DNA from 2 places in the Streptomyces sp. TN58 genome. Region 1 is predicted to be linked to the other one. Evidence: riboswitches for the same ligand, from Rfam matches in the RefSeq annotation. Region 1 holds a riboswitch; the other holds the start of a gene.
The links. Region 1 has a riboswitch for glycine ahead of gcvP (aminomethyl-transferring glycine dehydrogenase). Riboswitches for the same ligand answer to the same signal wherever they lie in the genome.
Positions count from the first base shown of each region.

Region 2: another riboswitch for glycine. It lies ahead of gcvT (glycine cleavage system aminomethyltransferase GcvT); the one in region 1 lies ahead of gcvP (aminomethyl-transferring glycine dehydrogenase).

Region 1 is NZ_CP018870.1:1,206,832-1,214,518, reverse strand. Features, by position in the region: gene BSL84_RS05510 (small basic family protein) at 1-73, shown strand, start outside; gene BSL84_RS05505 (DUF881 domain-containing protein) at 73-888, shown strand; gene BSL84_RS05500 (FHA domain-containing protein) at 971-1,909, shown strand; gene BSL84_RS05495 (MerR family transcriptional regulator) at 1,952-2,722, shown strand; gene BSL84_RS05490 (bifunctional nuclease family protein) at 2,786-3,259, shown strand; gene BSL84_RS05485 (MerR family transcriptional regulator) at 3,441-4,079, shown strand; gene BSL84_RS05480 (DNA polymerase IV) at 4,139-5,569, shown strand; gene BSL84_RS05475 (PRC-barrel domain-containing protein) at 5,593-5,958, opposite strand; glycine riboswitch at 6,071-6,169, shown strand; gene gcvP (aminomethyl-transferring glycine dehydrogenase) at 6,370-7,687, shown strand, end outside.
Region 2 is NZ_CP018870.1:5,115,433-5,123,119, reverse strand. Features, by position in the region: gene BSL84_RS23460 (ABC transporter substrate-binding protein) at 1-642, opposite strand, end outside; gene BSL84_RS23455 (ABC transporter permease) at 717-1,712, opposite strand; gene BSL84_RS23450 (enhanced serine sensitivity protein SseB C-terminal domain-containing protein) at 2,169-2,909, opposite strand; gene BSL84_RS23445 (enhanced serine sensitivity protein SseB) at 3,006-3,752, opposite strand; gene BSL84_RS23440 (AAA family ATPase) at 3,851-4,516, opposite strand; glycine riboswitch at 4,722-4,825, shown strand; gene gcvT (glycine cleavage system aminomethyltransferase GcvT) at 4,997-6,112, shown strand; gene gcvH (glycine cleavage system protein GcvH) at 6,216-6,596, shown strand; gene glyA (serine hydroxymethyltransferase) at 6,614-7,687, shown strand, end outside.

The sequences.
Region 1 (7,687 bases):
TGTGGTCGTCGTCCTCGGCATCCGGATCTTCTCCAACGCCGCGGCCATCCGCCGGCACGTGTTCCGGGCGTGATGGGAATGAGCGCGAACCACACCCCGCCCGAGGAACCGAACGTCCCGGAACAGCCTCTTGAAGAGGGAAAGGCACAGGCCGCGCCTCCTGCCGAGGAGACCGGCCGGCAGCGGCTCGCCGCCGGACTGTGGCCGCCGCGGGTCAGCAGGGCCCAACTGATCGTCGCACTGCTGCTGTTCGTCCTCGGGCTGGGGCTGGCCATCCAGGTCCGCTCGAACAGCGACTCCAGCGCGCTGCGCGGAGCCCGGCAGGAGGACCTCGTACGGATCCTCGACGAGCTCGACGGCCGGACCAAGCGGCTGGAGGACGAGAAGCAGCGGCTGGAGGACCAGCGGCGGGAGCTGGAGAGCAGCTCCAACCAGGCGGAGGAGGCCCGCAAGCAGACCGTGGAGAAGGAACGTCAACTCGGCATCCTGGCCGGTACCGTGGCGGCACAGGGGCCGGGCATCACGCTGAAGATCACCGATCCCACCGGGCAGGTGCAGTCCGACCAGCTGCTGGACACCCTCCAGGAACTGCGGGCCGCCGGGGCCGAGGCGATCCAGATCAACGGGGTGCGCATCGTGGCGGGCTCGTACTTCTCGGACGAGAACGGCGGGGTCGCAATCGACGGGAAGAAGATCACACAACCGTACGAGTTCAAGGTGATCGGGAAGCCGCAGGACCTGGAGCCGGCGCTCAACATCCCCGGCGGTGTCGTCCAGACGTTGGAGAAGGAACAGGCCACGGTCGCCGTCACACGGTCGGCGAAGATCGTTGTGGATGCCTTGCGGGCTGCGAAGCAGCCTGACTACGCTCGGTCGTCATCGGGATGAAGCGGAGTGGAGGGTGGAACGGCACACGCGGGCCGACGCCTGCGGGGGGTCGCCGCACCGAAGTTGCGGTGCGTGGTGGAAACTGTCTGGTGGTTACGGACGTTGTGAGAATGTCCGGGTCGGCAGGTGTCTGCATTCGGAGTTCGTCCTGCCCCACGGGCGGGTCTGTTTCAGTCAAGGGGAATCGCCCGTGAAGTTGTTTGAGAAGTTGTTCGGCAAGAAGAGCCGCGAGGAGAGCGGCGCGGCCAGGCATCGCGCCGGCGGCGCGGAGGGGCAGGGTGACCGGCCGCTGTTCCGTGACGAGGTCGCCGGTGCGGGTGAGGTTCCCGGTGCCCCCGGCGCGTCGTCTGTTGACCCCGCCGGTACCGGCCGCATAGGTTTCGGTGAACCATCAACCTCAAGTACGGGTGGAGGGTTTGCCCCCGACCCGTACGCCACGAATGCCTCCGCGGGGCAGCCGCGGCGCGAGGAGCCGTCCATGTCGGCCGAGCAGGTGTGCAGCAGGTGCGGACACCGCAGCGATGCGGCCAGCCGGTTCTGCTCCAACTGCGGAGCGCCGCTGCGGGCGGGCCTGACGCCGGAGCGTGCCTCGGAGACCACGTCCACCATCTCGATCTCGGGCCTGGAGGCCTACGAGGCCGAGGTGTCGGGCCAGACGCACGCGTCGTCCTCGCTGTCCCCCGAGGCCCAGGCCGCGGTGGAGGCGCTTCCGCCCGGTTCCGCCCTGCTCATCGTGCGGCGCGGCCCCAACTCCGGCAGCCGCTTCCTGCTGGACGGCGAACTGACCACGGCCGGCCGGCACCCGCAGAGCGACATCTTCCTGGACGACGTCACCGTCTCCCGGCGCCATGTCGAGTTCCGCAGGAGCCAGGACGGCGGTTTCACCGTGGCCGATGTCGGCAGCCTCAACGGCACGTACGTCAACCGTGAGCCGATCGACTCCGTCGCCCTGCACAACGGCGACGAGGTGCAGATCGGCAAGTACCGGCTGGTCTTCTACGCGAGCCTGCGGGGCGTCTGACCTCCCCCGGACCCGGTCCGGGGGCACCCGAGGGAAGGTCCCATGCTGCGCAATCCGACAGGCGGCGCCGGCAACGGCTGCGCCGGCTCGGCCGGGCGGCTGGTGAGCATCGGCACGGTGCTCACCACGCTGCGTGACGAGTTCCCCGAAGTCACGATCTCTAAGATCCGATTCCTGGAGGCGGAGGGGCTGGTCGAGCCCCGGCGCACACCTTCCGGATACCGCAAGTTCAGTACGGAGGACGTGGAGCGCCTCGCCCGGATCCTGCGCCTGCAGCGTGATCACTACCTGCCGCTGAAGGTCATCCGCGAGCAGCTCGACGCGCTCGCACGCGGTGAGCAGATCCGCATCCCCGCGCCCGCGGCGCAGGGCGGCGCCGCCGACCCGTCCGATCCCGCCGGTCCCGCCGCCGTCCACGGTGAGGCGGGACAGGAGCGGCCTCCCGCGGCCCGTGTGGGGCGGGCGGAGCTCCTCGCGGCCCTCGGCGTGGACGAAAGCCAGCTGGTCGAGTGGGAGTCGTACGGGCTGCTCGCCGAGGCGCCGGGCGGCGGATTCGACGCCGACGCGGTCACGGTCGCCCGGCTCGTGGCCGACCTGGGGCGTTTCGGACTGGAGCCGCGGCACCTGCGCGCGATGAAGGCGGCGGCCGATCGCGAGGCGGGGCTGGTGGAGCAGGTCGTGGCACCCCTGCGCCGGCACCGCAACCCGCAGACCAGGGCCCATGCCGAGGCCACGGTGAAGGAGCTCGCGGGGCTGTCCGTGAGGCTGCACGAAGCCCTGGTGCAGACCGCTCTCGGCGTCCGGTTGCGCTGACGGTGCCGGTCGGGGTGGAGCCCCGACTACCCAAACCTGCCGAGCAGGTCCTAGGGTTGCTGTGTGAACGAGCTCGACGTTGTGGGTGTCCGGGTGGAAATGCCCTCCAACCAACCGATCGTGCTCCTGCGTGAAGTGGGAGGCGACCGGTACCTCCCCATCTGGATCGGTCCGGGGGAGGCTACGGCCATCGCCTTCGCCCAGCAGGGGATGGCGCCTGCCCGGCCGCTGACGCACGACCTCTTCAAGGACGTGCTGGAGGCGGTCGGTGAGGAGCTCACCGAGGTCCGGATCACGGATCTGCGGGAGGGCGTCTTCTACGCGGAGCTCGTCTTCGCCAGCGGGGTCGAGGTGAGCGCGCGGCCGTCGGACGCCATAGCGCTCGCCCTGCGGACGGGTACGCCGATCTACGGCAGTGACGGCGTCCTGGACGACGCCGGAATCGCCATCCCGGACGAGCAGGAGGACGAGGTGGAGAAGTTCCGCGAGTTCCTCGACCAGATCTCGCCCGAGGACTTCGGCACCGGCCCACAGTGAGGTGCCGGCCGCGGTATTCACGGTGGCTCCGGAGCCCATTCGAGCACCCCTTCCCCGCGAACGGACACGGGAAACCACTCTCAGGGTGATTATCACTCGGCGTGCCGAGTGTGGCGATCGTTGACGCACCCCTGGTGACTGCCTACCTTCGAGGTGGGCAGGTCAAGGACGGAGGGTCGGCGTGAGGATCACGGGCGACGGTACGACCGGGGGCACCCCCGTACGGAGTGGGACCGGGCCGTACCCGCTGCACGGTGGTGGGGTCGGGTCCGCGCGGCGTCAGCCGGAGTCGACGCCGGTCCAGCCGGTGGGTGGGGAGCCGGCGCCCGAGCAGATCGGCTATCGCGGTCCGACGGCGTGCGCCGCGGCCGGCATCACCTACCGGCAGCTCGACTACTGGGCGCGCACCGGGCTGGTGGAGCCCAGCGTGCGCGCCGCCTACGGATCGGGGACGCAGCGGCTCTACAGCTTCCGCGACGTCGTGATCCTCAAGATCGTCAAGCGCTTCCTGGACACCGGTGTGGCGCTGCAGAACATCCGCACCGCGGTGCAGCACCTCCACGACCGCGAGCTCGCGGACCTTGAGCGGATGACCCTCATGAGCGACGGCGCCAGCGTGTACGAGTGCACCTCGCCGGACCAGGTCGTGAGCCTCCTCCAGGGCGGGCAGGGCGTCTTCGGCATCGCCGTGGGCGTGGTGTGGCGCGACGTGGAGAGCGCGCTGTCCCAGCTGCACGGGGAGCGGGTGGACACCGGCGAGACCCTGGTCGGGCACAACCCGACCGACGAGCTGGCGGCCCGCCGCAACCGCGCCGTCTGACCGCGCGGACCCCGGCCATGGCCACGGCTTTGTCAGTGGGGTAGGGCAGCATCGGAGCTGTGAGAGCCGCTCCGACCATCCTGCACCTGGACATGGACGCCTTCTACGCCTCCGTCGAGCAGGCGTCGAAGCCGAGCCTGCGCGGCAAGGCCGTCATCGTCGGCGGCCTCGGGCCGCGCGGGGTCGTCGCCACCGCCTCGTACGAGGCCAGGCGGTTCGGGGTGCACTCGGCGATGCCGATGGGCCAGGCGCGCAGGCTCTGCCCGAACGGCGCCTACCTGATCCCGCGCTTCACGCTCTACCGGCAGGTCAGCGACATCGTGATGGGCATGCTGCGGGAACTGTCGCCGCTGGTGGAGCCGCTCAGCCTGGACGAGGCCTTCGTGGACCTGGAGGCGGGCGGCGTGGCCTTCGCCTCGGACTCCGCACGGGCCGCGGGCGAGCGCCTGCGGGCCGCTATCCGGGCGGCCACGGGACTCAGCGGGTCCGTGGGACTGGCCGGGTCGAAGATGCTGGCCAAGGTGGCCTCCGAGGAGGCCAAGCCGGCCGGGCTGCTGCTGATCGAGCCGGGCACCGAGCGGGAACTGCTCGCGCCGATGTCCGTACGGACCCTGCCCGGGGTCGGGCCGGCCACGGGGGAACACCTGCGCCGCGCCGGGATCACCACCGTGGGGGAGCTGGTGGAGGCCGGGGAGGACGAGCTGGTCCGGATGGTCGGCCGCGCCCACGGCCTGGGGCTGTACCGGATGGCCATGGGGCTCGACGACCGGCCGGTGGTCGCCGAGCGGGACGCGAAGTCGGTGTCGGTCGAGGACACCTTCGACGTGGACCTCCACGACCGCGTGCGGATCCGCGGCGAGGTGCAGCGGCTCGCCGACCGGTGCGTGCAGCGGCTGCGGGGCTCCCGGCACTCGGGCCGCACGATCGTGCTCAAGGTGCGGCGCTACGACTTCTCCACCCTGACGCGGTCCGAGACCCTGCGCGGACCCACGGACGATCCGGCGGTGGTGCGGGAGGCCGCCGCGCGGCTGCTGGAGGCCGTGGACACCACGGGCGGGGTGCGGCTGCTGGGTGTGGGGGTGACGGGCCTCGCCGACTACACGCAGGAGGACCTGTTCGCGCAGTCGTACGCACCGGAGGCGGCGGACGAGGACCGCCATGCGGCCGGCACCCCCGGCACAGGCGGTACGGCCGGGGCGGCGGAGCCCGAGGGCGCCGACGGGGGCACGGCGCCCCTGGAGGGGCCGGAGGGGCCGGAGCGGCCCGGAGGGGCGCAAGGGGCTCCGGAGCGGCGCTGGACGGCCGGGAGCGACGTACGGCACGTCTCGTACGGACCGGGGTGGGTGCAGGGGAGCGGGGTCGGGCGGGTGACCGTGCGGTTCGAGCAGCCCGGCTCGGAGCCCGGCCGGGTGCGCACCTTCCGGGTGGACGATCCCGACCTGGAACCGTCCGACCCGCTGCCGCTGGTGGGGGAGCCGTCGCCGTCGTAGGCAGGCCGGCCCGGGGCCGGGGCTCAGCCCTCGTCGCCCGCGAGGCGGCCGAAGTCGCGGTGGAAGTCGGACGGCAGGGTCGTGTCCAGGCCGTAGTGGTGGTAGAGCTGGAGTTCCTGCTCGGGAGAGAGGTGGCGGCCCACGCCGAAGTCCGGTGCGTCCTTGATGAGGGAGCGTTCGAAGGGGACCCGCAGGGTGTCGCCGACCATCTCGCTCGGCTCCAGCGGGACGAAGGCGTCCCGGCTGAACAGGCCGGTGCGGACGGCCGCCCATTCCGGGACGCCCGTGGCATCGTCGAGGTAGACCTCGTCGATGGTGCCGATCTTGGCACCGTTACGGTCGAACGCCTTGCGGCCGATCAGGCTGCGCGGATCGATGTCGGTCTGCACGGTCCCTCCAAATGGTCGCAACTGCTCCGTAATGACTACAGAAGTGCATTTCCCCACAGGAGGCCACTCGGGGAGTCTCTTGTACCCCGCTGGTAGTCTGGATGAAGGCTGTCGACCCTGTGCGGGAGAGTCCTCCGAATGAGCAAGCCGGAGGCGCCGAAGGAGCAAATCCTCCCCGGAATCTCTCAGGCATACGTACCGCACGGACGAGGCCACTCTGGAAAGCAGGGGCGGTACCGGGCGCGCTGTGCCGGTCCTCCCCTCACCGACGGTGAAAGCCGGACTGCCCGCGGGAGACCCCCGCGACGTCGTCCGGTGAAACTCTCAGGTTGAGATGACAGAGGGGGAGGCCGTCCGGGTGCCCGCGCCGTGGTGCCCCTCGCAGGTCATACGACCAGGAGGCCTCCGTACATGACCGCCAACCGCATTCCGCTCTCCCAGCTGGAGCGAGGCATCCCCTTCGAACAGCGCCACATCGGCCCGGATGCCGAGGCGCAGGCGAAGATGCTCGCCCAGGTGGGCTACGGCTCCCTGGACGAACTGACCGCCGCCGCGGTCCCGGATGTGATCAAGACCGCCGACGCGCTCGACCTGCCCGAGGCGCGGACCGAGGCCGAGGTGCTGGCCGAGCTGCGCTCGCTCGCCGACCGCAACCAGGTCCTCACCTCCATGATCGGCCTCGGCTACTACGGGACCTTCACCCCGCCGGTGATCCTGCGCAACGTCATGGAGAACCCGGCCTGGTACACGGCGTACACGCCCTACCAGCCGGAGATCTCGCAGGGCCGCCTCGAAGCCCTGCTGAACTTCCAGACCGTGGTCGCCGACCTCACCGGCCTGCCGACCTCGGGCGCCTCGCTCCTCGACGAGGGCACCGCGGCCGCCGAGGCCATGACGCTGGCCCGCCGCGTGGGCAAGGTCAAGGGCAACGTCTTCCTCGTCGACGCCGACGCCCTGCCGCAGACCGTCGCCGTCATCGAGACCCGCGCCGAGCCGATCGGCATCGAGGTCGTCGTCGCGGACCTCTCCGACGGCATCCCCGCCGACATCGCCGAGCGCGGCGTCTACGGCGTCCTGATCCAGTACCCGGGTGCCTCCGGCGCCGTCCGGGACATCAAGCCGGTCATCGACCAGGCGCACGAGCTCGGCGCGATCGTCACCGTCTCCGCCGACCTGCTCGCCCTGACCCTGCTGAAGTCCCCCGGCGCCCTCGGCGCGGACATCGCGGTGGGCACCACCCAGCGCTTCGGCGTCCCGATGGGCTTCGGCGGCCCGCACGCCGGCTACATGGCCGTCCAGGACAAGCACGCCCGCTCGCTGCCCGGCCGGCTCGTCGGCGTCTCGGTGGACGCGGACGGCAACAAGGCCTACCGCCTGGCGCTGCAGACCCGCGAGCAGCACATCCGCCGCGAGAAGGCCACCAGCAACATCTGCACCGCGCAGGTCCTGCTCGCCGTCATGGCCGGCATGTACGCCGTCTACCACGGCCCGGACGGCCTGCGCACGATCGCCGGCCGCACCCACCGCTACGCCACGCTGCTCGCGGCCGGTCTGCGGGCCGGCGGGGTGGAGACCGTACACGGCTCCTACTTCGACACCATCACGGTCCGCGTCCCCGGCCGCGCGGCCGACGTCGTCGCCGCCGCCCGCGAGGGCGGGGTCAACCTGCACCAGGTCGACGCCGACCTCGTCTCCATCAGCTGCGACGAGACCACCCTGCGCGCCGACA
Region 2 (7,687 bases), 3.9 Mb from region 1:
GAAGTCGCCGTTGGGCGCGGGGAGCTTGAAGATGACGGTCTTCGCGTCCGGGGTCTCGATCGCCTTCAGGCCGAGCTTGTCCGGAGCGGTGTCCTTGTACGGGCCGGGGTACTCGTTCTTGGGGTCGAGGACCTGCTGGAGGTAGATCGGGCCGCCGGAGATGACGTCCTGCGCCCAGATGCGCTCGATGCCGTACTTGATGTCCTGGGCGGTGACGGGCGAGCCGTCCTCCCAGGTCACGTTGTCCTTGAGGGTGTACTTGTAGGTCTTGCCGCCGTCGCTGATCTCGGCCTTGGCGGTGGCGAGGTCCGGGACGAGCTCGGTGCTCTCCTTGCCGGGGCCGGGCTTGAAGCTGATCAGCTGGCGCGTGTAGTAGCGGGCGAAGTCCCACATGAAGCCGTAGTAGCCGCGCTGCGGGTCCCACGAGTCGGCGTCCTGGGTGCCGACGAACTTCAGTTCGCCGCCCTTCTTGTCCGACGCGTTGGCGACCTTCTCGATGCCCGCGTTGAAGCCGCCGCCCGAGGCGGTGCCCTTGTCGTCCTTCTTGTCGGCCCCGCCACAGGCGGTCGCGGTGAGCATGGCCGCGAGCACGACGGCGGTGCCGGCGGCAAGTCTGCGCTTCGACGTGCGATGGGTAGTCACGATGCTCGCAACCCTCCGTTGTAGTTCCGGTGTACGTACGGCACGAGGCCGGTCCTTGGTTTGCCCTGCGGTGGCTAGCGGGAGCCCTTCGGGTCGAGGGCGTCGCGGACGCCGTCGCCGAAGAGGTTGAAGGCCAGCACGGTGATGAAGATCGCCACGCCGGGGAAGATCATGAAGAGCGGATCGTCCTCGTAGGTGCGCACGGCCGTGGCGAGGGTCTCCCCCCAGGACGGCGTGGGCGGCTTGACGCCGACTCCGAGGAAGCTGAGGGCCGCCTCGGTCAGCACGTTGGTGGGGATCATCAGCGTCGCGTAGACGGTGATGGGCGCCACCAGGTTGGGGAGCAGTTCGCGGAAGAGGATGTAGAAGCGGCCCGCGCCGAGGCTGCGCGCGGCTTCGACGTACTCGCGCTCGCGCAGCGAGAGGGTCTGGCCGCGGACGATCCGGCCGATGTAGGGCCAGCCGAAGAAGCCGATCACCAGGACCAGTACGGCGATGCGCAGGCCCGAACCCTCGAAGCCCCAGAGCTTGCTGGGGATGACGGAGATCAGCGCGATGATGAAGAGCAGCTGCGGGAAGGCCAGCAGGAGGTCCATGACCCGGCTGATCGCCGCGTCGACCCAGCCGCCGAAGTAGCCGGCGATGATGCCGAAGAAGGTGCCCAGCGAGACCGCCACGAAGGCGGACAGGAAGGCCACCAGCAGCGAGATACGGGCGCCGTAGACGATGCGGCTGAAGACGTCGCGGCCGTTGACCGGCTCGACGCCGAGCAGGAAGTCGCCGCTCATGCCGCCCCAGTCGCCGAGCGGAAGGCCCAGCAGCGGGTCGAGCATGTCCTCGTGCAGTTCCTCCGGCGGATGCCCGAGGGCCTTGACGATCAGCGGCGCGAAGATCGCGACGATGATCAGCAGCAGCACGACGACACCGCCGGCCAGGGCGACCTTGTCGCGCTTGAGGCGCAGCCAGGCGATCTGCCACGGCGAGCGCCCCTCGATCGCCTTGTGCGGTACATCGGGGGCGGCCACGGCCGCGGGCTCGGCGGCGCTGGTGTCGTGCAGTGGTGCCGTCATCGTGGTGGGGACCCCTCTCGGCCGACGGTGGCCGGCCCATGCCCGCCGCTGTGGCGGCTTGGTTCAATCGGCGTCGCTGGTGGTGCGATTGGCGAGAAATGTGCCGGAAGTGCACGTGAAGAGCTGGCGCTTGCGAGATGGACCGGCCTTCGGTGGGGGGAGTCTTCAACGCCCTCTCAACCAGCCGCCAGACCCCCCGGGGATGTGATGCGCAACCGTGATCTGCGCCTACACCTTCCGTTATCCGAACCGCCAGACCTGTTGAGCGGTGAAACACCTCAGGTTCCTCGCGGAACGGACATCCGACCCAACTGCCCTGTCAGGCGCGGATCTTGGGTGTATTCAGCGGATATGACGAAGGCCGCACCGATGCGTCCGGTGCGGCCTTCGAGACGGATGTCTCAATATGCGGATGTAGTGGGGCAGGGGCCGGCAGCTCTGCGGCGGCGGGCCGGGTCAGTACGCCGGCGCCTGGCCCTCGCGGTCGTAGAAGGGGCGGGTCTGCGCGCGCAGCCACATCGCCACCGGATCGTGCTCGTCCGCCAGCGCGACCGTGCACACCGGTACGCCCTCGGGGACCGCCCCGACCGACTGGCGCATCATCTCCCGTACGGATTCCAGCGCGGGCGCGGAGGCGTCGTAGAGGTCGAGCCCGACCGCGAGATAGGGGGACCCGAGCGCCGGCTGCACCCAGGCGCGGCGTAGCGACCGTACGGCCGGGGTGCGGTGCGCGTGCTGGGTCAGCAGCCCGTAGAACTGGGGGAGCTCGATGCTGGGTTCGGACAGCCGCAGCGGGCCCGCCGGCATCCGGTCCAGGCCGGTCGCGACGCGGCGCAGGTCCGCCCACGGGATGCCGAGGCCGCCGCCCTGGGCGTGCGGGTTGAGCCACAGACCCCAGCGGTCCGGGTAGAGGGCGCGGGCGATGTCGCGCCCCGTGACGACCTCGTAGCCGCGGTTCCAGCCGCTGGCGGCCAGTTCCTGGGGTGAGGTGACGCAGGGCGCGTAGCCGAGGCCGTCGACCTCCATGCCGCCGTACTGGGCGTCCGGGGACCCCGGCTGCCCCTGCCAGAGCAGCAGCCACAGCCGGCCCTCGGAGAGGGCGTGCAGCAATGACTCGTAGCTCTCGTAGCGCCCGGGGGTCACCTGGCGCATCATGTGCTCGACCTGCCCGGCCGCGGCCGTGCCTGACGCACTCACCCGGTACCCCTCTTCGTCCGCCCGTCGCTCCACGCGTGCTTCACCCGGCCCTCGCTCAGAGGCGTGCGGCCGGGAATGTAACCAGCTTAAGCGGCCCTACGCGAGGTAGAAGGGGCGTACGCGCTCACGAATCCAGTCCGTGACCGGGTCCTGGGCCGCGTCCAGGAGGATCAACTGCACGGGCCACGGCGCCGGAACGCGGGCCAGCGCCCGCCCCAGGGCCTCCATCGGTACCTCCATCGGGGCCTCCCGCACCTGCGGCTCCCGTCCCACCAGGCGGACACCGATGAACAGTTCCGGGGCCCCTCCCTCGACGCTGGCGAGGCAGCGGTGCGCCGCCGCGACCACGCCGGTGGCCCGGAACTCCTCGCCGGCGGCGGCGAGGAGGTCCACCGGGTCGTCCTGCCAGTCGGGCTCGAAGAGCCGCACGCGGCCTCCGGTGGCGGGGCCGTCGAGCGGGCTGCGGCCGGCCCGGCAGAGCTCCGCGACGGCGGGCGGGGGCAGCGGGACGCCGACGGCGCCGTCCGGATTGAGCGCGATGCCGAGCTGCGGGGGCAGCCCGCGGGCGAACTCGACCGCCGGGGCCACCGCGAAGTCCATGCCGGGGCCGGCGCAGGCGAGGAACTGGGCCTCGGAGCTGTAGACGGGGACGTACGCCGCCCCGCCGATGTCCATGGTGGGCAGGTCCAGGCCGGCCGCGTCGGGGCCGCCGCCGCCGGGCAGGGGCACCCAGACCCGGCTGCGGCCGAGCACCTCCAGGATCCGGCCGCCGGCGTCCGGCTGCCCCAGCGCCGCCCCGAGCACCTGCTCCAGCTCATTGTCCGGCCAGCCGCTGCCCTGCATCTGCCCTTGCCTCCGTCGGTCTGCGGTGTGTGGTGCCGAGGCTATCCGTCCCCTGGCGGGCGCCGCTGCCGGGGCGCCGTATGCGGGCGGCCCGGCGGTCAGCCCTGGAAGCCGATCCCCGTCACGGCGGCGGCCGAGCGGCGGTCCAGGAGGGTCGCCGAGGCGCAGCCGGCGGGCGGGCGGCCCGCCTCCGCGTCGCGCAGCAGGCGGCCCACGGCGCCGCGGTGGCGGGCGAAGGCGTAGGCGGACACCCGGCGGCCCCGGGCGCGCTGGCCGGACAGGGCCTCCTCCGGGCTGCTGTCCAGGAGGAGGAGGTGCAGCGCCCGGCCCCGGCGGCGGGCGGCCGCGGCGAGCAGCCCGCGCACCCAGGTCTGGGTGCCGCAGTCGTGGACGACCACGGAGGCGCCGGAGCGCAGGATCCGGTACAGGCCCCAGTAGTGCGCGGCGCGCACCAGCGGGCGGTACACCGCGTACGGCAGGGCGGCGGGCATCCGGCGCTCCCAGCGCTCGCGGGTGTCCTGGGAGTCGACGGCCCCGCCCTCCGGCGCGGCCCGCTTGATCAGTGTGCTCTTGCCCCCGCCGGGGAGGCCGGAGACCACGACGATGTCGCCCTCGGCGAAGCCGAGCCGCCGCGGTCCGCGCCACGCCGGGCCGCGCAGGTCGCGTACGAGGCCGAGGCCGCCGTCCGCCGCCTTCCTGCGCACGCGCACGCGCACGCCGCGCCGCTGCGCCGGCACCGCCTCGACGGTTCCCGTCGTCGCCACCACTCCGAATCTCCGCACAGTGTTCGCCTCCCCCGAATCGGGCCGCAGGGACCCCCGCCCACTGAGTGTAAAGAGACGGCAATCGGTATGGACGGTTCCGTTCCGACCTCTCGGATGGGCGTACGAACTTTCGGACCCCCGACCCCGATCTCGGACATGGCGTGCAATGATGTGCGCCATCTGGACCAACTGCATACCGGCCGCTTGAATCCGCGCGGGAGAGTCCCGGCACGCCGCAAGGCCGTGCGCGGGCGCCGAAGGAGCAAGAACCTCCCTTGAATCTCTCAGGCCCCGTACCGCGTGGATGAGGCAGATCTGAAAAGCGAGCTGCCCGGCAGCTCCACCCAAGGTGCAAGTCGCGCATTCCGACGATCGGTGGATCGGTGGAACTCTCGGCGAACCTCTCAGGTTCCGATGACAGATGGGGAGGATCGTCCTCGTCATGTCATGTCGATGCCCTGGGACCCGGGAGCCACACCCATGAGCACTGCCCCCCGCCTGACCGCCCTCGATGCGCTGCACCGCTCGCTCGGTGCGACCATGACCGATTTCGCGGGCTGGGACATGCCGCTGCGGTACGCCAGCGAGCGCGACGAGCACAACGCCGTCCGCACCAAGGCCGGCCTGTTCGACCTCTCGCACATGGGCGAGATCACGCTGACCGGCCCTGAGGCCGTCAAGGCCCTGGACTACGCGCTGGTCGGCAACATCTCGACCGTCGGCGTCGGCCGTGCCCGCTACACGCACATCTGCCAGGAGGACGGCGGGATCCTCGACGACCTGATCGTCTACCGCCTCGGCGAGACCGAGTACATGGTCGTCGCCAACGCCTCCAACGCCCAGGTCGTCCTCGACGCCCTGACCGAGCGCGCCGCCGGCTTCGACACCGAGGTCCGCGACGACCGGGACGCCTACGCGCTGATCGCGGTGCAGGGCCCGGAGTCCCCCGGCATCCTGGCGTCGCTCACCGACGCCGACCTGGACGGCCTCAAGTACTACGCCGGCCTGCCGGGCACCGTCGCGGGCGTGCCCGCGCTGATCGCGCGTACGGGCTACACCGGCGAGGACGGCTTCGAGCTGTTCGTCGCCCCCGAGCACGCCGTGGAGCTGTGGCAGGCGCTGAGCAAGGCCGGCGAGGGCGTCGGCCTGGTCCCGGCCGGCCTGTCCTGCCGCGACACCTTGCGCCTGGAGGCGGGCATGCCGCTGTACGGGCACGAGCTGACCACGGCCCTGACCCCGTTCGACGCGGGTCTGGGCCGGGTCGTGAAGTTCGAGAAGGAGGGTGACTTCGTCGGCCGTGCCGCCCTGGAGGCCGCTGCCGAGAAGGCCGCGACCAAGGCTCCGCGCAAGCTGGTCGGCCTGATCGCCGAGGGCCGCCGCGTTCCGAGGGCCGGCTTCCCCGTCACGTTCGGCGGAGAGGTGGTCGGCGAGGTCACCTCGGGCGCCCCGTCCCCGACGCTGGGCAAGCCGATCGCGATGGCGTACGTGGACGCGGAGCACGCCGCGCCCGGCGCCTCCGGCGTCTGCATCGACATTCGCGGTACGCATGAGCCGTACGAGGTCGTGGCGCTGCCGTTCTACAAGCGGCGGAAGTAACCCTCCGCGTACGGCGTCCGCCGTCCGGGCACCGGAACGGCGCCGTCTCAGTACCCAAGACCGCAGTTCGTATCCACTCCCCCGCATCCAGGAGAATCAGGCCATGAGCACCCCCGAGAATCTGCGTTACACCAAGGAGCACGAGTGGCTGTCCGACGTCGTGGACGGCGTCGCGACGGTCGGCATCACGGAGTTCGCGGCCAACGCGCTCGGTGACGTCGTCTACGCGCAGCTCCCCGCGGTCGGCGACACCGTCACCGAGGGCGAGACCTGTGGCGAGCTGGAGTCGACCAAGTCGGTCTCCGACCTCTACTCCCCGGTATCCGGCGAGGTCGTCGAGGCCAACCAGGACGTCGTGGACGACCCGGCGCTCGTCAACAGCGCACCGTTCGAGGGCGGCTGGCTGTTCAAGGTGCGCATCTCGGAAGAGCCCAAGGACGTGCTCTCCGCCGACGAGTACACCGCACTCACCGCCGGTAACTGACACCCCAGGGGATCCTGATGTCCGTACTGAACACCCCTCTCCACGAACTCGACCCTGACGTCGCCGCAGCCGTCGACGCCGAGCTCGTGCGCCAGCAGTCGACCCTGGAAATGATCGCGTCGGAGAACTTCGCTCCGACCGCCGTCATGGAGGCCCAGGGCTCGGTCCTGACCAACAAGTACGCCGAGGGCTACCCGGGCCGCCGCTACTACGGCGGCTGCGAGCACGTCGACGTGGTCGAGCAGATCGCGATCGACCGCATCAAGGCGCTGTTCGGCGCCGAGGCCGCGAACGTCCAGCCGCACTCCGGTGCGCAGGCGAACGCCGCCGCGATGTTCGCGCTGCTCAAGCCGGGCGACACGATCATGGGCCTGAACCTGGCCCACGGCGGTCACCTGACCCACGGCATGAAGATCAACTTCTCCGGCAAGCTCTACAACGTGGTCCCCTACCACGTCGACGAGACCGGCGAGGTCGACATGGCCGAGGTCGAGCGCCTCGCCAAGGAGTCCAAGCCGCAGCTGATCGTCGCCGGCTGGTCCGCCTACCCGCGCCAGCTGGACTTCGCCGCCTTCCGCCGCATCGCGGACGAGGTCGGCGCGTACCTGATGGTCGACATGGCGCACTTCGCCGGCCTGGTGGCGGCGGGCCTGCACCCGAACCCGGTCCCGCACGCCCACGTCGTCACCACCACCACGCACAAGACCCTCGGCGGTCCGCGCGGCGGTGTCATCCTGTCGACGCAGGAGCTGGCCAAGAAGATCAACTCGGCGGTCTTCCCCGGCCAGCAGGGCGGCCCGCTGGAGCACGTGATCGCGGCCAAGGCCGTCTCCTTCAAGGTCGCGGCGTCGCCGGAGTTCAAGGAGCGCCAGGAGCGCACCCTGGAGGGCGCGAAGATCCTCGCGGCCCGTCTCGTCCAGGACGACGTCAAGGCCGTGGGCGTGGACGTCCTCACCGGCGGCACCGACGTGCACCTGGTCCTGGTGGACCTGCGCAACTCCGAGTTGGACGGGCAACAGGCCGAGGACCGCCTCCACGAGGTCGGCATCACGGTCAACCGCAACGCCATCCCGAACGACCCGCGGCCGCCG